4 regions of the Pseudoalteromonas sp. SR43-7 genome follow, and region 2 is predicted to be linked to each of the others. Evidence: predicted binding sites of a transcription regulator. Region 2 holds the regulator's gene; each other region holds the start of a gene.

Region 1 (5,519 bases), on a different contig from region 2:
GGCCGATGTTGCGCGTGAGCGCCAGATGACGATTGATCATCAAGGCTTTGAAGAATGCATGGCTGTACAACGTAAAACAGCGCAACAAGCGGGTAAGTTTGGTGCTGATTACAACGAGCAATTAAAATCAGAAAAGCTTACTGAGTTTAAAGGCTACGACAGCACACACCATAGCGCGACAGTGGTAGAAATTTTTGCCGGTGGCGAAGCTGTTCAGTTATTAGAAGATGGTCAACAAGGTATTGTAGTATTAGACCGCACACCGTTTTACGCTGAATCAGGCGGCCAAACGGGCGACACGGGTACTATTACAGTTGCTGGTGGCGAATTTAATGTTACTAATACCACTAAACTTGGTAATGCTTTTGCTCACCACGGTACTGTGCAAGGTCGCATTGGTGTTAACGATAAAGTGGATGCGACTATTGATAATGCACGCCGCGATAGCATTAAGAAAAACCACACAGCTACACACATTTTACACGAAGCACTACGCCAATTATTAGGCGACCATGTAGGCCAAAAAGGCTCACTTGTTCAGCCTGATCGTTTACGTTTTGACTTTTCGCACTTTGAAGCGGTTACTAAAGATGAGCTACGTGAAATTGAGCGTGTAGTTAATGACGAAATTCGTCGTAACTTTGCACTTAATACTGAGCTTATGGCTATTGATGATGCTAAAGCGAAAGGTGCTATGGCGTTGTTTGGCGAAAAGTATGATGACGAAGTGCGTGTAGTTACTATTGGCGACTACTCTATTGAGCTTTGTGGTGGTACTCACGTTGAGCGCGCAGGCGATATTGGTTTATTCAAAATAGTATCTGAAAGCGGTATTGCAGCAGGCGTTCGCCGTATTGAAGCGGTAACTGGTGCTGATGCAGTTGCTTATGTTAGCGAGCAAGAGCAACAATTACATGATGTAGCTGCTTTAGTTAAAGGCGATAGCGCATCGGTACTTGAAAAAGTAACCGCGTTACTTGAAAAGTCTAAAGGTCTTGAAAAGCAAATTGCGCAACTTAACGATAAGTTAGCAAGTGCAGCGGGTGCATCTTTACTTGATTCGATTGTTGAAATTAACGGCGTTAAGCTACTTGTAGCAAATGTTGAAGGTACTGAATCTAAAGCACTGCGCGGTATGGTTGATGACCTTAAAAACAAAATTGGCTCAGGTGTTATTGCCCTCGGTGTTGCCAGTGGCGACAAAGTAAGCCTAATTGCTGGTGTAACTAAAGACTTAACAGGCAAAGTAAAAGCCGGTGAGTTAGTTAACCACATGGCAGGCCAAGTAGGTGGAAAAGGTGGCGGTCGTCCAGATATGGCACAAGCCGGTGGTAGTGAGCCACAAAACCTTGCTGCTGCACTAGATAGCGTTACAGCTTGGTTAACTGAGCGTACTTAAGCCTAAGTGGCGCTTATTGTTCAAAAATTCGGTGGCACTTCGGTCGGCTCAATAGAGCGAATTGAAGCGGTCGCCGACCTTGTTGTAAAAACCAGACAACAAGGACATCAAGTGGTTGTGGTGCTCTCGGCTATGTCGGGAGAAACCAACCGCTTAATTAATCTCGCCAAACAAATTGATACTCGCCCGAGTAGCCGTGAACTAGATGTACTTATTAGCACCGGAGAGCAGGTTTCTGTATCACTACTTGCTATGGCCATTATAAAACGTGGCCACTCTGCTGTGAGCCTATTAGCCGATCAAGTCAATATTTTAACCGATAACATGTTTGGTAAAGCTCGTATTGCAGAGGTTGCTGCTACGCGTTTGAAGCATGAGCTTGAGCATAATCGTATTGCTATTATTGCTGGGTTTCAGGGGCGTGATGTTGAGGGCAATATTACAACGCTTGGGCGCGGCGGCACCGATACATCGGCTGTAGAAATAGCAGCGGCTATAAAAGCTGACGAATGCCAGATCTATACAGACGTTGACGGCGTATATACTACAGATCCTCGTGTTGAACCTAACGCGCGCAGAATGAGCCAAGTTACCTTTGCCGAAATGCTAGAGCTGGCAAGTTTAGGGGCGAAAGTTTTGCATATTCGCTCAGTAGAAGCCGCAGGAAAACATAATGTGCCACTTAGGGTGCTTTCGAGCTTTAATCCCGATGAAGGTACATTAATAAGTTTTGAGGAGAACGATATGCCAAGCAAGGTTGTATCGGGGATTGCGTTTAATCGTGACGAATGTTTAATTAAGGTACAAGGTGTGCCAACGGGCACGCAATATCTTTCAAAAATATTGAAACTTTTTGCCGAAAATGGCATCGAAATAGATATGATTAATCAAGTTAATCATAACTTTGAAAAAATAGACTATGCTTTTACTGTGCACTCGAATGATTATCTGCAAGCACTTGAATTATTGAGTGAAGATCAAGCTCAGCTCAGTGCTCAAAATATAAGCGGATTGCAAGCAGTAGCTAAAGTTTCTGCTGTTGGCATGGGTATGAAATCACATTCTGGTGTCGCTAGTTTATTTTTTGATGCATTAGCGCAGGAAAATATTAATGTGGTTTTAGTCTCGACTTCAGAGATTAAAATTTCAGTTTTAATAGATGAAAAGTACTTAGAGTTGGCTGTTCGTGCATTACACAAGGCATTTTTAACAGAAAATGGATAGATTGCGAGTTTTTACTTACTTTTCAGTCTAATTTTCATTAGTATGTTTAAGCGGAATCTTATAATTTTTATTGGAACATGGGAGCAAGAGAATGCTAATACTAACTCGTAGAGTAGGTGAAACCCTAATGATTGGTGACGAAGTAACAGTTACTGTTCTAGGTGTTAAAGGAAATCAAGTTCGAATCGGTGTTAATGCACCAAAAGACGTATCAGTGCATCGTGAAGAGATTTACATGCGCATACAAGCTGAAAAGTCGAACCCTAATCCGGGCAATGCTTAATCAACACGTATACGTAGTTGAGTAATTAACTCAACTAGACTAAAAGCCACTCACTGAGTGGCTTTTTTGTTTATAAAAGCGAGTGTTTCAGGATTAAGTATTTGTTTTGATATGTACTGCATACCACTTTTATTTTTAATAATAATACCTTGCTGGGTGTCTATTACTTCGCTTATATTTTGCCATTCTAATTGATAGCTTTTGTAATGATTAGAAGATTTAATACCTTCTTCGTCAAAGGTAAGTGTTACCTCAGAGCCTGATGCTCTGCTGAGCATTTGTCTGGTTACCCACCATGGTCTGCGATAGTAAAAAGCGACGCACTCGAGTACCGCTAACATGATCATGAACGATCCTAAGTAATGATCGTCTAAAACATAAATGCCAAATAAACCAAGCGCAACTAACAACACAAGTAAAAAGTATTTAGGTTTTGCACGCTTACTATAAGGGAGTGACTCATCAAAACACTCGTAAAAGTAGGGTTTATCTAATGTGTAGGTGGTTGTGAATGCCATTTTGCCTTGCTTTAAATATCGTTTTTTTTATTTTAACAAGCTAACTGCTAAATGAGCAGCTTTATAGTTAGTGATTTTATTACTGGCACAAAAAAACGGCTCGAAAGCCGTTTTTTTTAGCGGTACAAGAAGAATTAACAGTTAGTTTCTTCAGCGTTCACGCCTTCTTTAACATTTTCACATGCATCTTCAACAGAGTTTTGCACGTCAGTTACTGCTTCGTCGATACGTTCGCCAGCATCTTCTGCATGGTTGTCTTCACAACCCATCATGAAAAAACCTGCAAATACTGCGATTAGTGCTGCTTTTAAAGTTGTAGAGTTCATAGTGTAATTCCTTGTAAGTATTAATTAAATTTTAGTGTTTGTCAGTTGAATGCTTTATCTACCTGGGTGATTTACCACGTAGTGCACCTGAAACTAATGAAATCACTAAAAGTACTAAAAAGATAAAAAATATAATTTTTGCTATACCAGCTGCGGCACCTGCGATGCCACCAAAACCTAACACTGCAGCGATTAAAGCAATAACTAAAAATGTAATTGTCCAGCGTAACATTGTTTTCTCCTTGGTTATCAAATTTGCTCATAATAACTAATGCCAGTTATATGCCAAAGTTTATTTTGTATAAATATCAATTGCTTATGGTTTTTTGCTGTTATTCTAGTTATTAGTTGGTTAGTAACTTTTACGCTTTGTTATGTAAGTTATTCACACTGTTGCAAATAACTGCTAAATATTCACTAAATAGACTTGTTTTGGTAAGACCAATTAACAAGTGGTGTGTGGCTTTGCATTTAATATTAAGAATTAGTGTTTATTTTTACTTAGCTTGATAGTTAATTAACAACTTCCATATAACTATTAGCTATAGTCGTTATTTCTTGTATGTATTGTAGAGCGCGTGATTGCTGAGTTATAGCATGTAAATTAATTGAGTGTTATGTTGTTTATTGTTTAATTGGTTTTACCAATTTACAAGATGTAGACAAAGCGATTAGTTTTGTTATTATCCAGTGAATAAATATTTAATTAAATCGATTTTTTATTTTCGATATGGGTTTCAAGGGGAGAAAAATGGATATAGGTGCTCTACTCACAACGGCTGGTAACTTAATGCTTACTGGCATGGTTGGGGTGTTTGTATTTCTGTCGATATTAATTGGTGCAGTAACGCTTATGTCTAATTTGGTGACGCGCTTTAGCGAACCTGACGTGGCGACACTAGTTAAATCACCATCTTTTAAATCTCAAGGTGTGCCTAATGAGCACATCGCTGCTATTAGTGCTGCCATTGCTCAGTACAAATCAAATAATAAATAAGGGGCACACACATGGCTAAATTAAAATTAACAGAATTGGTATTACGCGATGCTCACCAATCATTATTAGCAACGCGTATGCGCCTAGACGATATGCTACCGATTGCTAGCAAATTAGACGATGCGGGTTATTGGTCTATTGAATCGTGGGGCGGTGCTACATTTGACTCGTGTATTCGTTATTTAGGCGAAGATCCTTGGGAACGTATTCGTGCACTTAAAAAAGCGATGCCTAATACTAAACAGCAAATGCTATTACGCGGTCAAAACTTATTAGGTTACCGCCATTACGCTGATGACGTAGTTGAAAAGTTTGTAGAACGTGCACATAAAAATGGCGTTGATGTATTTCGTATATTTGATGCAATGAACGATGTTCGCAATCTAGAAACAGCTATTAAAGCGGCTGTAAAAGTAGGCGCTCACGCTCAAGGTACTATTTCGTACACAGTTAGCCCTGTTCATACACTTGATATGTGGCTAACTCTTGCAAAGCAGCTTGAAGATATGGGTTGTCATTCAATTTGTATTAAAGATATGGCGGGTTTATTAAAGCCGTACGATGCTGAAAAACTAATTAAAGCACTTAAAGAAACTGTATCTATTCCAATTGCTATGCAGTGCCACGCTACAACAGGTTTAAGTACTGCTACTTACCAAAAAGCAATTGATGCTGGCATTGATATGCTCGATACCGCTATTTCATCAATGAGTATGACTTATGGACATTCTGCAACTGAAACTATTGTATCGATAGTTGAAGGGACTGAGCG
Region 2 (5,519 bases):
CATTAGCTGTATGGTTTGGCTTTGGTACCCTTATTTTACACAAACAAATATTGTGCCTCAGGCTGAGCCTGAAGTTGTTGCTAAGCCTGATTACATAGCTATTGAGCTCAAACAGACAGCCTATGATGAGCAAGGTAAAATTAGCCACAAAGTCACTGCGGCTAAAATGGAGCTATACCAGCAATTAGGTTTCACGTTTTTCGAAAAACCCATTTTTACTTTATATAACGAACAACAAACGTGGCAAATAAATGCAGACGAAGCAACATTATACGAAGATAAACAATTAATTTTAGAAGGTAATGTGGTTGCCAAAAATTTAACCGATAACGCCATGATAGACAAAATCAATGCTGATAATATTCAGGTTGATATAAAGTTATTAACAATGCGTTCGGAGCAACCCGTCATTATCACTGGACCCAATTTAAAAATCACCGGTAAAGGCCTAGAAGCCGACTTAAAAACCGAAGTGATAAAACTAATTAACCATACGCGAACCATATATTATGACCAATAAAATATTAAAATCACTTATAATTCCTACACTTATACTAGCGTTTAATAGTAGTGCTGCAGAACAAAACACGCAACCTGCTGCCAATCAAATTTCAATAAGTGCCGACAAGCAAGAAGGTCAATTAAAAGCTAATGTCGGGATTTTTGAGAAAAACGTTGAGATTATTCACGGTAATCGCCGCATTACAGCCGATCGCCTCGAAGTGCACAAACGTGATGAACTTGGTGATAATAAACAATTATTAATTGCCACAGGTAGCCCTGCGCACTTTGAAGAAAAGCAATCAGACGGCACGACTATGAGCGCCAGTGCTGACGAAGTACGTTATGATGTATCTAAGCGTTTTTTAACGCTTGTTGGTAATGCACAAGTATCGCAAGCCGGACAAAAAATAAATGCTAAAAGCATTACCTACGACATAGAGCAGCAGCTCATCAGTGCCGAAAAAGATGAAAACTCAACTGACCGCGTTCACACAATTTTAGTACCGATCGAAACTAAAAAAAGTAAAAAAGGCGATAAAGGTCAACCATGAGCACATTAAAAGCAGAACTATTGGCAAAAAGCTATAAAGGTCGTGAAGTTGTAAAAAACGTCGGCCTTGAAGTACAAGCTGGCAGTATAGTTGGCTTACTTGGCCCTAACGGTGCTGGTAAAACAACGACTTTTTATATGATTGTAGGGCTTGTTCCTAGCGACAAAGGTAAAATATCTATTGATGATAACGATATTACTCTTTTACCTATGCATAGTCGTGCTAGATTAGGCATAGGCTACTTACCGCAAGAGTCATCAATTTTTAGAAAGCTGACTGTTTATCAAAACTTAATGGCCATTTTAGAAACGCGCAAAGAACTAAATAAACAAGCCAGAGAAGACACGCTCAATAACTTATTAGATGAATTTAGCATACAACACATTCGTGATAGCCAAGGTATGGCATTATCGGGTGGAGAACGTCGTCGTGTAGAAATAGCACGAGCGCTGGCAGCAGATCCTAAATTTATACTACTGGATGAACCGTTTGCCGGTGTTGACCCTATTTCGGTATTAGATATAAAGAAAATAATAGAACATCTTAAAAATCGTGGGATTGGTGTATTAATTACCGACCATAACGTAAGAGAGACCCTTGATGTTTGTGAAAAAGCCTACATTGTTTCTCATGGGGAGCTGATTGCATCAGGTACTCCAGAACACGTATTAAATGATAAAACTGTACGCGATGTTTACTTAGGCGAGCAATTTAGGCTGTAACATTTACGCCATGTCTTTAAGCATCTGCTAGTATTAATTATAACAACATAAAAGGATTGTTAGAGATACATGAGGCAATCACTACAGCTGCGCATGGGCCAGCAACTTACAATGACTCCACAGTTGCAACAAGCTATTCGTTTGTTGCAACTCAGTACATTGGATCTCCAGCAAGAAATACAAGAAGCTCTCGACAGTAATCCACTTTTAGAGGTTGAAGAGGCAGACTATTCTGAAGACGCTGCTGGTAAAAACGAGCAAAAAGCTGATACCGATGACATAACTGTTAGCGCATCTGCTGATGATGCTCCGAGCGAATATGAACAAGATACTGGTGAAGCACTTGCAAAAGACACGCTAAGTGACGACATGGCTATGGATGTTAGTTGGGATGAGTACATGAGTGCCGCTCCTGCAGCATCATCAGGTCCAATGCCTGAAGACGAATCAATATACCAAGGCGCCTCTACTGAAACGCTCCATGAGTATTTAATGTGGCAATTACAACTAACGCCATTTAGCCCTACCGATGAAGCCATCGCTATTGCGATTGTAGAGGCCGTCGATGATTCAGGTATTTTAACTCTCAGTTGCGAAGAAATTTTAGAAAGCTTTAATCAAGAAAACGAAGATGATAACGAAGTTGAACTTGATGAAATTGAAGCGGTATTAAAACGCATCCAACTGTTTGATCCTGTTGGTATTGCTGCACGTAGTTTACAAGAGTGTTTGTGTATTCAGCTTAATCAATTTGATAAAGAAACACCTTACATTAATGAAACGAAAATGATTTTAACCGAGCATATTGATCTATTAGCAGCTCGCGACTATCGTACATTAATGAAAAAAACTAAGCTTAAAGAAGAAGAGCTTAAAGAAGTAATGACACTAATACATACTCTCAACCCAAAACCTGCTGATACTATTGTAAGGGAAGAATCTGAGTATGTTATTCCTGATGTGTCAGTTAAAAAAATTAAAGGCCGCTGGGTTGTCGAATTAAACCCAGATAGCATGCCTAAAATTCGTGTTAATAGCCAATACGCGGCAATGTCTCGCACTGTAAAATCAAGTGGCGACAGCCAGTTTATTCGCTCACATTTACAAGAAGCTAAGTGGTTTATTAAAAGCTTAGAAAGTAGAAACGACACGCTATTAAAAGTTACTAATTGTATTGTTAAGCAACAACAAGGCTTTTTTGAACATGGTCCTGAAGCCATGAAACCAATGGTTTTAAATGATGTCGCTGAAATGGTAGAAATGCACGAATCGACAATTTCGCGCGTGACTACTCAAAAGTACATGCATACACCCCGTGGTATATTTGAGCTTAAATACTTTTTCTCAAGCCATGTAAGTACTGAAAACGGTGGTGAATGTTCATCTACAGCAATACGTGCGCTTATCCGAAAATTAATCGCAGCAGAAAACTCAGCAAAACCATTGAGTGATAGCAAAATAGCGGATATATTGGCTGAGCAAGGAATTAAAGTAGCGAGACGTACAATCGCAAAATACCGCGAATCTCTTGCTATTCCACCGTCAAATCAGCGTAAAAGTCTGATTTAAGACGCTAAACTAAGAGGGTAATGCTTATGCAACTAAACTTAACTGGTCGTCACGTAGAATTAACCGATTCACTAAGAGACTATATTAATACTAAATTTGCGAAGCTTGAAAGACACTCTGATCATATTAATAATGTTCATGTCATTCTCGATGTAGAAAAATTAAATCAAAAAGCAGAAGCCACAATACACGTAAGCGGTGCTGAGCTATTTGCCTCTACAGAACATCAAGATATGTATGCCGCTATTGACTCGTTGATCGACAAGCTCGATCGCCAAGTAATCAAACACAAAGAGAAGCTTGCTCGCCACTAATATGATGAAATTAAGTTCACTTATATGCCAGGACTGCAGCAAAGCTGCGGTCCTTTTTAATAGCAAAAAAAGAATTTTAGAGTTCATTAGCGAACTTGCTCACGACAAACTTCCGTATTTACCGCAACAAGATATTCTTAATGCTTTAATGAGCAGAGAGAAATTAGGTAGTACAGGTATAGGGCGTGGCATTGCTATTCCTCATGGAAGAATGAGCGGTGCAGAAGAGCCTTTGGCTTTAGTGCTCGTTAGCGAAACTCCAATAAACTTTGATGCAATCGATAACCGCCCTGTTGATATTTTTGTCGCACTCATCGTACCAGATGGCGATAACCAGCAGCACTTAAAGACTCTAGCAACCATTGCTGATAAACTAAACAACAAAGATTTTTGTAAACAGTTACGCAGTGCAAAATCTGATACTGAGCTTTACCAAGTTATTGTCGAACAATCATAGTTTTATAAAGGGTGTTAAATGGAGTTAATTATCATAAGCGGCCGTTCTGGTTCTGGAAAGTCGGTTGCTTTGCGCGTTGTAGAAGATTTAGGTTATTATTGCGTTGATAATATTCCAGTAAACCTACTACCTTCATTAGTTCGCAGTGTGTCTGATAGCTACGATAAAATTGCTGTTAGCATAGATGTGCGCAACATCCCTAAAGAACAAGATGAATTTAACGATATTCTTGAATACTTACCAGGCTTTGCAAACCCTACGTTATTTTATTTAGATAGCGACGATCAGACATTGATCAAACGCTTTTCTGAAACACGCAGATTACACCCACTATCAATAGACTCATTGCCGCTTGATTTAGCCATCAAAAAAGAAAAAGAATTACTTGATGTATTAACCACTCGCGCCGACTTTATGATAGATACGACTGATTTAAGTGTTCATCAACTCGCTGAATCTATTCGTGAAAAGATTTTAGGTAAAAAAGATAAGCAACTGATTGTCACATTTGAATCATTTGGTTATAAACACGGTATACCAAAAGAAGCAGACTACGTATTTGATGCACGCTTTTTACCAAATCCACACTGGGAACCAGAGTTAAAGGCTTTAAATGGGTTAGATCAACCGGTTAAAGACTATTTAGCTAATCACAGCATAGTGCAAAAATTCACATGGCAAATTCAAACATTTGTACAAACGTGGTTACCGCATTTAGAACGAAATAACCGCAGTTATTTAACCATTGCTATTGGGTGTACAGGCGGGCAACATCGTTCTGTGTATTTAGCGCAAACTATCGGTGAAAGTTTTGCAATGACACATCCCAATGTAAAAATTCGCCATCGCGAACAAGAAAAATAATATAGCTGAATAATCACCTGTTCAGCTTAGGTAGAGTAAGTTATGCATTGTGAAGATACCTTTTTAATAAAAAACAAATTAGGCTTGCACGCCAGAGCAGCTACTGTGCTTGCGCAATTAGCAGTACAATTTGATGCGACAATCACATTATTCCAAGATGACAAAGAAGCAGCAGGCGATAGCGTACTTGCACTAATGTTACTTGAAAGTAGCCAAGGAAAAGAAGTTAAAGTTGTTTGTAAAGGCCCTGATTCTGAGCAAGCTTTACACGCTGTTGGAGAATTAATAGCACAACGCTTTAATGAACAAGAATAACCTGTTTTATAAAAACAATATTCGCATTACTAATGCTTCAATTAAAACAGGTATATAAAATAAATAGGTTAGTAACGCCAGTTAACTCACCTCCCCCCATAAAGTAATATAACAATTTATAAAGGACGCCAATGCCTGAAGCTTTTGAACAAGATTACCCACTACAGCAACTAAAACAGGTGACGAAGTCACTCAATAGTGGTCAATTTGTTCAAGTTAGGCG
Region 3 (5,519 bases), on a different contig from region 2:
TGCGACCATCGCATCAGCACCTGCTTTAACTTCGGTTAAAAGCTGCTGCATTGAAACTTGCTCAACAACTTGCTGATCGCCACTTTTAGCAAATAACAGCATGTCGTTTACTTGAGTTTCTAAATCTTTTAAACGCGACATTAACTTTGTTTGAAAATTATCACGAGATGCTTCGGGTAAGCGCTTTGATCCTAAATTAGCAGCGTACAGCATAGCGGCTGACAGCGGTGTGCGTACTTGATGCGCTAATGATGCAACCATTTTGCCCAGCGCGCTTAATCGCTGCATATGTGCAACACGTTTTTGTAAGCGGCGGGTTTCGGTTAAATCCGTCATCAAAATAAGTTGCCCAGGCTCTGGTGCTAAAGCGGTAATATCAAGCTTTATTAGACGCCCGTCCTTTAATGACACTTCATGGCCATCATCTTGATGTGGCCTAAAAGAGCGCTGAATAACATTAAACCAGCGTTCGCCTTCAAGTGGCTCGCCAAGCATATCAATCGCTATTTGATTCGCTTTTGCAATCAACCCTTTGCCATCAAGTACAACCACGCCTGCTGGCATGGTATCAACCAAATGCGAAAGCCAACTTGCTTGCTTGCGCAGATCGCTTAATTCACCAATGTACTCCTCTTGAAGTAAACATGGGTTATACTGATTTGCAGAAAAAAACTGTGGTTTTAGCACGCTAGCAAGGGCCATAATCAAATCTCGAATTGATGTAGATACATGTCTAAATGCACGATTTATACCAAAATTTATTTACATACTTATCATTAAGTTACATCAATAATTTGAGCGACATAAAAATGACGCACACAAAAAGGAATAATAATGAGTGAGCAAAAAAAGTGCCGTTGCCCGTGGCTCGACACCACTAAACCCGACTACGTTATTTACCATGATGAAGAATGGGGCGTCCCTCTTTATGATGATACAAAGCTGTTTGAATTTATCACTCTTGAATCAGCGCAAGCCGGCTTAAGCTGGTACACAATTTTAAAAAAGCGTAGCGGTTACAAAAAAGCATTTGCTAATTTTGATGTAGATAAAGTGGCACAATTCACACAAGATGACGTTGAGAGACTAATGCTTGATGAAGGGGTTGTGCGCAATCGCTTAAAAATTGCGGCAACTGTTAACAACGCAAAGTGCTTTGTAGAAATACAAAAAGAATTTGGAAGTTTTAGTAACTACCAATGGCAGTTTGTCGATAATAAACCGATTATAAGTAATTTAAATAACGCTGAGGACTACCCAGCAATTACAGAGGCATCAACAGCATTTGCTAAAGATTTAAAAAAACGGGGTTTTAAGTTTTTAGGCCCTACAACGGTTTACGCTCATATGCAGGCCTGCGGTATGGTTAACGATCACAGTAATGATTGTTTTAGAAAAGAAGAAATTATTAAGACTTTTAGTGAGTAAGTGATTTATAACCATAAAAGTGATTAGTTCACAAAGAGGTTAAGAGACGCTGCGCTTTAGAGAAGTAAAGCGTAAGTTGACTATGGTTTCTCATTTACCTTCGTTTTTCTCTTTGTGAAATAACGTTTTATTTAAGTGATTAAAAGCTTCGCTTTTCACACGAGCAAGCTCAGCGTCTACCGCCGAGGTTTAAGTTTGTGTTTATCTTGTAGACGCCAAGCTTGCTTGCGTGACGGGCAAAGCCCGTAAAGTGATTGATCACAAATGAATAATAAATAACGAAAAGTATTTCACCATTTTCGTATTTCTAATCTCTTGAAAGATTATACTTTTTCATTTTCTCAACGAGTGTTGTTCTGCGAACCCCTAATATCTCCGCAGCACGCGCTACAACGTAATCATAGCGCTCTAACGCTTGGGTTATTAAGCCTATTTCAAGTTCTGCTAAATAATCTTTAAGTTCAATACCATCATCAGGCAATAGCCCACTACCCGTTTGGCTAAACTCAGCGTCAGGCTCACTTTCGTAATCGCTAAAACCGGTGCTAAATATGTCGTTAAAGGCATCTTTTTCCATTAACTCTTCAGGGTATTCTGGCTCGTAGGCTTCAACTTCAATGTAACGATATTTGTTAGGTAAATCAGGAATATCAACCACTTTGTCAGGGAACATAATAACCATACGCTCCACCAAATTAGCAAGCTCACGAATATTACCAGGCCAAGCATGTTCTTTTAAGCTCTCAACTGCGCGCTCTGTAAACTTAGCGGTAGAACCAGTCTGGTCGTTAACACGGCGCATTAACTCTTTTAAAAGCAGCGGAATATCATCAGCTCGTTCACTCAGCGATGGGTTTTCGATAGGGAATACATTTAAACGGTAATATAAATCTTCCCTAAAACTACCCTCTTCAATCATTGTTTCAAGATTACGATGCGTGGCCGCAATAACGCGTACATCAGCTTGGATTGCCTTTGTACCACCAACACGTTCGTAGCTGCGTTCTTGCAATACTCGCAGCAACTTAACTTGCATTTGCAGTGGCATATCGCCTATTTCATCTAAAAATAGCGTCCCGCCTTGAGCTAGTTCAAAGCGCCCTTTACGAGCCGATATAGCACCAGTAAACGCGCCTTTTTCGTGGCCAAATAGTTCACTTTCGAGCAGCTCTGCCGGAATAGCACCACAGTTTACAGGTACAAACGGTCCATTAATGCGCTTTGAAAGCAGGTGTACATTACGGGCAACCACTTCTTTACCTGTGCCTGACTCGCCTAAAATTAAAACATTAGCATCGGTTTTTGCCACTTGTTCAATTAAAAAGCGAACATCTTTTACGGCCTCTGTTTCACCAACAAGTCCGTCAAAAGTTTTATGTGGTTTAGAATGCTTATGCTCATTTGGCAACATGCGCTGATACTGCTGGCAATCGTGAAGTAACTGCGTTGTCACTTCGTGATTAAATGGCTCGCAAATAAGCCCCACCACATTAGCTATACTTAATAGTGGTTTTAGCGTTTCGCCAATTAATAAAAACGGTAATGTTGGATAGCGTTTAATTAAGCTTTCGTGGTCAAGTGATTGCAACGCTCCTAAAATAATCATGCATTCTTGCTGCTGATATTTTTTGCATTCTTGTTCAAAGCAGTCTTCGCTTAATAGTTGTACAGCTTCACCAATAAAGCCAAGTGAAGCATTTAATCCTATTGCGCGGTTGTTATTATTATCTAAAATCAAGATCATATTTAGCGAGCCGTACTTTCACTAATTTGTATAATTAGTTAAATTGTAAGCCAGTTCAGCATGGATGCAAGTGATAGCGGCAGTTTTTTGACATAAACGCCAAAAAACAGGCGGGCTAGTTAAGTCAATCATACTTAATAGTTAATCATTAAGTATGGGTTATAGTTTTAACTTAGTTATTACCTAGCTATAACTTAGCTCTAAAAATTAATTTACTCGGCTATAAAAATGCTATTGTTAGTAAATAAACTCAATTATAAATTTAAGTTGAAGTTACTAATGCCGATATATAAATAAGTGAAAATGCTTGGCATTAATATTGCTTTGTTCTTGTAAAAGTATAAAAGCTTTATTAAATTTTTATGTAAGTTTTTACATCAACTTTCACATAATTTTATTGTTTTAAATTTTAGGATCATCCCATGGCTCATGTCTCAGTAAAAAAATACGGTCAAGTTCGTGCTAGCAGCATTGCCGAAATGGCCCCTTACGAACAAATAAACCTTATATTCAGTAATATTATCGGTCGCTTAGCAGCAACAAAAGGGTTTATTGAGCGCAAAGAAATACAAAAAAAAGGTGAAAACATTTCAGCCTGTGTTTTATTATTTGGTGCACTGCAAGACGCACTTAATTTAGAAGTAGAGCAAGACCCTAGTATTTCGAACAATTTATTGGCACTTTACGATTACTGCCAACGCCGTTTAACGCAAGCGAACATAAACAACGATATTGAAGCAATTGTGGAAGTATCAAGTATTGTTAAAGAAATTAAAGAAGGTTGGGATAACATCCCGCTAGATCAACGCAGCCCTGCGGTTTAATTTCAATTATGGACTCGCCAACATCTTCAGAGCAACTAATAAACAGCTCTGAGCTCATACAAACGTTGCTTAGTAAAATTGAAGTCTTAGTAAATGATGATAATGCAGATGAAGCTCAGCCTCTTTTAGACACTTTAAATGTTGAACTAAAGCAATGGTGCGAAAGCAGCGACGGCCCAAGTGCGGAGGAATTAGAATTAATTCAGCTTCGTATCAATACTATTTTAGTAAAAGCGAATGGTGCAAAAAACGAATCATCTAAAGCTATTATTAAACATAAAAAATCAGGTAAGGCGATTAAAGCTTATAAAGCAAGTCGCTAAAATCTACTCAAATAGAAAACACAAAAAAACCGTTTTAAATAACGGTTTTTTTGTGTTTTCTTAATTTAGCTATTAATTTAGTATCATACTTATCTACTAAGAGTTATCTCGTACTACGCCTGGCATATTCTCTAATTGAGCTTGAACATAACTGCTGGTGTTATTGAGGCTCGCGACAAGTAAATCCATCGCATTATACTGAGCGTATAATCGAGAGGATAGTGATTCCATTTTACTAGCAAGGCTCACGCGCTGATCATCTATGTCATCGAGTTGATTTGTTTTACTATCAATTCGGTTTTGAATAATACCATCGGAATCTGTATAAAAGCTCATTAGCTCATCAAAAGACTGCGCAAAACCATCATCGTCATCACCTACAAAAAACTGCTGCACTAAATTTACATCTGCATCTATTTGCTCATCGAGTGTTTCTGTATTTAGCGTTAAAACACCGTAGCGATCTGTTTCGACACCTAATTGCGAAAGTGATAACGAATTACCATCGCCTAAATCAACTGATTCCGTTATTTCACTTCGAAGCTTTGACATAACACCACGAAGTAATGAGTCACCAGCCATTACTCCAACACCGCCTTCACCTGATGCACCTAAATTATTGCTCAGCTCTAACAATTCATTGTAACTAGCAATAAACCCATTTAAACCTGTTTTAATATTAGTGTTGTTTTCGGTAACCGATATATCACTTAAGTCGTCGTCAGTGGCATGCAACTTTTTAGCAGTAATATCCACGCCATCAATCACGTTACTAAATTCATTAGTATTGCTTGATACTGTCAACGTGCCATCAATCGTTATTTGTGCATTTTGTGCAGCATTTACTTCAGTCAGGTTAGTTGTATGATTAGCAGGGTCTGCGTCTGATACATCATAAGCCAATCGAGATAACCCGCCTGTATCAGTATTATTACCGTCATCGTCTTGTACGGTAATTGTTATTGCGTTGTCTTCGCCAGTTTCTTTACTTGTAAGTACTAAATGCTGACCGGTATCACTGGTTATTATAGTCGCAACAACAGAATCATTACTATCACTGCCAGTAAAAGGGCCGTTATTAATTTGGTCTCGTAAATCTTCTAACGTATTTGTAGCCGATAAAACAGTAGAGAAACTATTTGCACCAGAGCCAATTGTAATTACGCCAGCACCAATTGCCTCGTCAGCGGCAAATGCAGG
Region 4 (5,519 bases), on a different contig from region 2:
CTGAGCTAAGGGGCCAACTTTATATAACTGCCAGGCAGTTAATTTTTGAAGCGTTCAGTCACAGAGCGACTAAAGCGGGTTGCAGTATAAAAACTTTTTAGGTGCTTGTCACTACCAAAAACCTTTATTTTAACAATCAACAAGCTAACTGCTTAAATAGTAATCTTTTAAGTGGGCATAAACATAAAATGTAAGGTATTTACCGTGCTATTCACTGTATTAAATTATAAACAAAACCCATCCCATATAGTCTTTTATATTTAACCCTCTACTTTTTAAGCAAAGCTGACATATATGTGTAGGCATACAAGGCTGTAAAAAATATGCTTGGGGCTACTGTAAGTGCCAAATTAGGTGTCTGATTAATTACATTCACCATAATCACTAAGCTTGATTGGACAGTAATCGGAATAATAGGCGCAAAAAGTACACCTGCTATTTTTTTGTTACTTAAATACGAGGCGCTAGAGTTAATTGCATTATTGAAGCTTTGTCGTATTGCTACGTTTTGTGGTGTTTTAGAATGAAACATACAAATAATTGGAGTTACAAACGCAAGCGTTACATAACTAAACTTATACTTGTTGACGACCACTTCTAAAATAAAGGTAAAAAACAGCGTTACAAATCCACTATACAAACCTTGCACTAATGCAGCTTGAAGCGTAACCGATTTAGCAATGTCTGCCGCACTATTTGCCCAGTAGGCCCAACTAAAATAAAAAACGAAAGACACAACGCCTGACATTATAAGTCGAATATTCAATTAACTGCCTCAATATGCCTAAAACCTAGTTTAATGATAACACTAGAAGTGAAGGTAATATTGTCACTAAATAATAAAGTATTTGATTGTATATTATAGATGTATAAACACACTAATGTTGAAGATTTCCTAAATGGCATCAAGTCAGAATCTGAGCGCGGCTGTTAGCTGGAAAGCTTATTAGTAAACAATAAGTATAGTTTTAAAATAATATTGGGAGTGAGTTAAGGAAGTGAATCAATGGGTTGGAGGGCGTTAAAAATTGGATTTAACCTAAAAAACTATTTAAAAACTATCTAAAAATTCTTTAAAAACTAATATTGTGAGCCGATCGGTACTAAAGTATTTAGCTAAACCTCAGTAGTCGGCTTACACAATATATAATCTGTCATTATTTTTTCGCAATAATGTAGATTGCATGTATTAACCCTGGGAAATAACCTAGCAGTGTTAATAGAATATTTAACCAAAAATGCATACCTAAGCCAACTTGCAAAAACACACCTAATGGCGGTAATAAAACCGAAAGTATTATACGAATAATATCCATAATCAAACTCCATTTAAATTAAACATTGAAAAGACTTAAAGCCCAGTATTACTGGGCCTTAACTATACTGTATTATTCAGCAACAATAGCTAGTTTATCAACTACGTCGCGAACATCTTCAGCATTTTTAGCAATTTTAACTGCTAGTTGCTTTTCAGCTTCAGACTCTACAGAGCCATTCAGAGTTACCACACCGTTGTCGGTATCAACGTCAATGTCTGTACCACCTACTTCTGAGTCAAACAGGAAGCGAGTTGTGATTACAGTGGTGATTTTAGCGTCCGTTAGGTCGTTATCATCATCGTCCATCATGTCGTTGCTTTTATCTTCGGTGTCCATGCTTTTAACGACAGTAAGGCTGTTATCAACATCAGTTACACCATCTAGGCTAAGTACAAGTTCTTCTGCTAGCTCTTTATCGAGTTCGCTATTAACTTTACCTGTAAGTACTACCTTGCCATTTTTTACATCAGTGTTAATGTCAAAGTTGTTTAGATTAGTGTTCATAAGTAGAACGGTTTCTGCCTTACCATCAATCCAAGCATCTTTACTTTCGTTTTCCCAGCTGTTTGCTTGGGCACCCATAGCCGTAGTACCAAGAACTAGAGCTGCGATAATAGATTTGTTAAATGTTTTCATAATCTTTCTCCTTTTGATTAAAGACACTTTAACTAATGCGAGCTTCAGGCCAACTTTATTTATACTTAAAATTCAAAGACTTGAATTAATTAAAAGATAAAACCTTATCTATGTTTGTGTAACTATTTACAGGCTACTCGGTAAAACTTTCTCAAATAGTGAAAATAGCTAGATAATTGCTCTTTTGGTTAATCTATCGTTAATATAACAAAACAAAAAACACCGTTAAAAAATAACCAATTGATAATTAATGAAATTATATTTGGTACGCGGTTTGCAGCCTAACTACAAGAGCAGTATCAATAGTAAATATAATAAGGAATAACTCATGTCTGTAAAAGTTGAAGACCGCCCAATAGAGCAAGTACGCGAACAAGTGATTGATCAATTAATTTATAATTACAGTCATGGTGTTATTTCTGTTGATGCATTCGAAAGACGTTTAGATAATGCGATGGATGCACCTAATAACGAAGCTCTGCTAGCCTTAGTAGAAGACTTAACACTTAATACCGATCAGCAATATAAAGCAGAAAAACAATCGCAATTTACGCCACATTATAGTGCACAGCAAAACAGTGATGATGATTTTACATTGCGCAGTATTTTAGGATCTAACGAGCGAAGTGGTCAGTGGGTTGTGCCAAAAAATATATATTTGAGTAACTTTATGGGATCGGTGGTGCTTGATTTTACTGATGCCATTTTTGCGCATCAAAATGTGACTATTCACGTTAACTGTATTTTTGGTAGCGATGAAATTTACGTACCAGAGCATGTCAATGTAGTGTCTAAAATGTTTTGTATTTTAAGTAGCCTTGAAAATAAATCTGTGTCGCTTAACAAACGCCAAGGCCCTACAATTCATATTGAAGGAAAGGCAGTTATGGGCTCGGTTGAAGTGAAAATAAAGCGCACAATTAAAGAAAAATTTATAAGCTTTGCAAATGAGCTAAAAACCCAGTTTGGCACGGGTAACAATAACCGCTCACTATAATTGAGTAGCAGCACTTTAACGTGCTGCTTGGTATTTTATTATAGATCGTTATTGCGCTCGCTTGGTATGTCACTTAGGTATTCTACAAACTCAACTTCAAACCCTGCAGGATCAATAAAGTAGACATTCTTTCTGAAAGGATTCTCGCTACCTTGCTTGCTTAGAGTAAAACCCACTTTATTTAAGCGCATTACTACTGCACTTAAATTATTAGTTACATAAGCAAAGTGTGCAAAACCAATTTGATGGCCCGATAAGTTTCTGTTTTCACCTTCACCATGGTCACTTATCGCAATGTAATGCGTGTCATCTCCAAAGTGTACCCAGCGTCTTGGTTTTCCATGCCAGTCACCTCTGCCCTCACTTCTGATTGACCAATGCGGAAATACAGCGCGATAAAATGTAAGCATACTATCTATATCACTCGCGACTAAGTTTACGTGCTCTAAATACATAATGTTATCCTATCAGTTAAGTTAGGAGTAAGATAAAACCTCAAGTTAACTTTAGGTAAAGTGTTATTTAAAATTAATTTATTTAAATGCAGATAATTATTTTTTAAAAATATATACACTTTTCAATCTTGTATAAAAAACAAACATAAGTATTTGGGGTTTATTGTTTACTTTATGTCAAAAGTCGCTAAAATACGCCGGCTGAAATATATAAACGTTCTTTTACAACCCAAAGGTAATACCATGCATCCAATGTTAAACATTGCGGTTCGCGCTGCGCGCAACGCAGGCAAAATTTTACTTCGCGCAAGTGAAGATTTATCAAAAGTTGAAGTGCAACAAAAAGGCGCTAACGACTTAGTAACTAACATTGATAAAGAAGCCGAAGCCGTAATTCGTGACACTATTTTACAGTCTTACCCTACTCACTCAATTGTTGGTGAAGAACTAGGTGAGCATAAAGGCAAGGATGATGATTACCAATGGATTGTAGATCCTATCGATGGAACAACTAACTTCATCAAAGGTATCCCTCATTACGCGGTTTCTATCGCACTTAAAGTTAAAGGTCGTTTAGACCAAGCCGTTATTTATGATCCAATTCGTGGTGAGCTTTTCACTGCATCTCGCGGTCAAGGCACTCAGTTAAACAGCAAACGTCTACGTGTTAGCAAAACTACGGTTCTTGCAGGTACTGTACTTGCTACTGGTTTCCCTTTCAAAAACAAAAACCACATGGATGCATACACTGAAGCGTTTAAAGCATTATTTGTACACACTGCTGATATTCGCCGTGCAGGTTGTTCTGCTTTAGATATGGCATACGTTGCAGCTGGCCGTGTTGATGGATTTTTTGAAATTGGTTTAAAACCTTGGAACTCTGCTGCGGGCGAACTTATGGTTAAAGAAGCGGGCGGTATGGTTGTAGATTTCGCCGGTGGTAATAACTATAACCACAGCGGCAATATTATCTGTGGTTCACCAAAACTGACTCAAGCAATTATTCGCGAAATTCGTCCAGTATTAACTGAGTCGTTACTTCGCTAATTAAATGCTATTAATAGCATACTAGAAAGGAGCCCAGGCTCCTTTTTTTGTGCCTAAAAATAAGGGTTATCTAGCTTCAACTCTACTGTTTTACCTTTTTCATAAGGTAACGAGTTTAAATCTTTTGCGAAATATTCATCAAATAAAGCATCAAACTCGCCATTTTTTTGCATTATCTCAAGCCCTTTTTTAATTGCCACTGCAAGCTCTGGCTTACTATTTGATACAAAATAATAAAACCCTGTTGGATAACTCATATATAAATTAGGTACTATCACTAGGTTACTTTGTTTATTTGCCGCTAGCTCTGAATTAACCTCGATAAATGAACGTGGGAAGTAATCAATACGCCCTGCACTTGTTAAGGCAAACATAGCCTGATAATTTGCAAACGGCCTTATATGCAGGCCATTAAACGCCATTATTTTTGTATCAGGCCAATCATGACCTTGTACCGCAGAAAGCCTACCTAACTGCTCTAAGCTAGTAATACCTTTAAATCTAGCAATGCTGTTCTTACTTGTTAATAGTGCCCTTTTACCTATGTAGCCTTTAAATAATGGGATTTTAATCGCAATAGCTAAAGACTCTCTTTCGGGGCTGCTCATACTCCAGTATAAATCTAAATTTTTTGTATCTAGTGCTATTAAAGTACGTTGTTGATGGGGATGAATTAAAACGGGGTTAATCTCTGCAGGGTATTGTGCGCTTACCAATGCTTTTTCTAATAGCTCGTTAAGGTAGTCGTCACGAGCATATTGCACACGCTGCTCCTGCGCTACATTTACGATATTTACCTCACTCGCTAAAGCGCTGCATACAAACAAACTTACTACGTTAATCAAATACTTTAATGGCAACATAATTATCACCCTAGTTATTATCGGTAGTTTTAACAGTTATTATTGATAGTTTAAATTATCGCGTTATTTAAGCTAAACAGCTTCCAGCGCCTAAATAAAAGATGACGATATTATGTAACTGTACTTATTAATAACCGCGCTATTCATACTTATCTTAAATACATAGTACGACGTTACACTCATGGCGTGCTCTACAAAGTTA

The links. The regulator sigma-54, encoded in region 2, starts transcription at its own class of promoters, with help from an activator protein. The targets are predictions, from matches to a motif close to GTTGGCACGNNNNTNGNNT.
Region 1: a site for sigma-54 is predicted at 4,022-4,040, ahead of H5087_RS06585 (DUF1328 domain-containing protein). Genes of this name have one in related genera too.
Region 3: a site for sigma-54 is predicted at 3,479-3,497, ahead of fliS (flagellar export chaperone FliS). Genes of this name have one in related genera too.
Region 4: a site for sigma-54 is predicted at 1,991-2,009, ahead of H5087_RS05875 (BON domain-containing protein). Genes of this name have one in related genera too.

What each region holds. Positions count from the first base shown of each region.
Region 1 covers NZ_JACJDY010000006.1:71,846-77,364, forward strand. Annotated here, with positions in the region: gene alaS (alanine--tRNA ligase) at 1-1,399, shown strand, start outside; gene H5087_RS06565 (aspartate kinase) at 1,406-2,623, shown strand; gene csrA (carbon storage regulator CsrA) at 2,715-2,906, shown strand; gene H5087_RS06575 (YcxB family protein) at 2,957-3,424, opposite strand; gene H5087_RS06580 (hypothetical protein) at 3,559-3,750, opposite strand; gene H5087_RS06585 (DUF1328 domain-containing protein) at 3,809-3,982, opposite strand; gene H5087_RS06590 (OadG family protein) at 4,502-4,747, shown strand; gene oadA (sodium-extruding oxaloacetate decarboxylase subunit alpha) at 4,759-5,519, shown strand, end outside.
Region 2 covers NZ_JACJDY010000002.1:86,898-92,416, forward strand. Annotated here, with positions in the region: gene lptC (LPS export ABC transporter periplasmic protein LptC) at 1-520, shown strand, start outside; gene lptA (lipopolysaccharide transport periplasmic protein LptA) at 510-1,055, shown strand; gene lptB (LPS export ABC transporter ATP-binding protein) at 1,052-1,777, shown strand; gene H5087_RS01740 (RNA polymerase factor sigma-54) at 1,847-3,346, shown strand; gene hpf (ribosome hibernation promoting factor) at 3,373-3,660, shown strand; gene ptsN (PTS IIA-like nitrogen regulatory protein PtsN) at 3,665-4,117, shown strand; gene rapZ (RNase adapter RapZ) at 4,136-4,981, shown strand; gene H5087_RS01760 (HPr family phosphocarrier protein) at 5,024-5,296, shown strand; gene mgtE (magnesium transporter) at 5,428-5,519, shown strand, end outside.
Region 3 covers NZ_JACJDY010000016.1:19,046-24,564, reverse strand. Annotated here, with positions in the region: gene H5087_RS12955 (PAS domain-containing sensor histidine kinase) at 1-702, opposite strand, end outside; gene H5087_RS12950 (DNA-3-methyladenine glycosylase I) at 835-1,428, shown strand; gene H5087_RS12945 (sigma-54-dependent Fis family transcriptional regulator) at 1,736-3,172, opposite strand; gene fliS (flagellar export chaperone FliS) at 3,595-3,996, shown strand; gene H5087_RS12935 (hypothetical protein) at 4,005-4,319, shown strand; gene fliD (flagellar filament capping protein FliD) at 4,416-5,519, opposite strand, start outside.
Region 4 covers NZ_JACJDY010000005.1:143,043-148,561, forward strand. Annotated here, with positions in the region: tRNA gene H5087_RS05860 (tRNA-Ile) at 1-15, opposite strand, end outside; gene H5087_RS05865 (hypothetical protein) at 269-766, opposite strand; gene H5087_RS05870 (YqaE/Pmp3 family membrane protein) at 1,158-1,316, opposite strand; gene H5087_RS05875 (BON domain-containing protein) at 1,389-1,955, opposite strand; gene H5087_RS05880 (LiaF domain-containing protein) at 2,284-2,952, shown strand; gene H5087_RS05885 (VOC family protein) at 2,991-3,407, opposite strand; gene suhB (inositol-1-monophosphatase) at 3,651-4,454, shown strand; gene H5087_RS05895 (ABC transporter substrate-binding protein) at 4,508-5,317, opposite strand.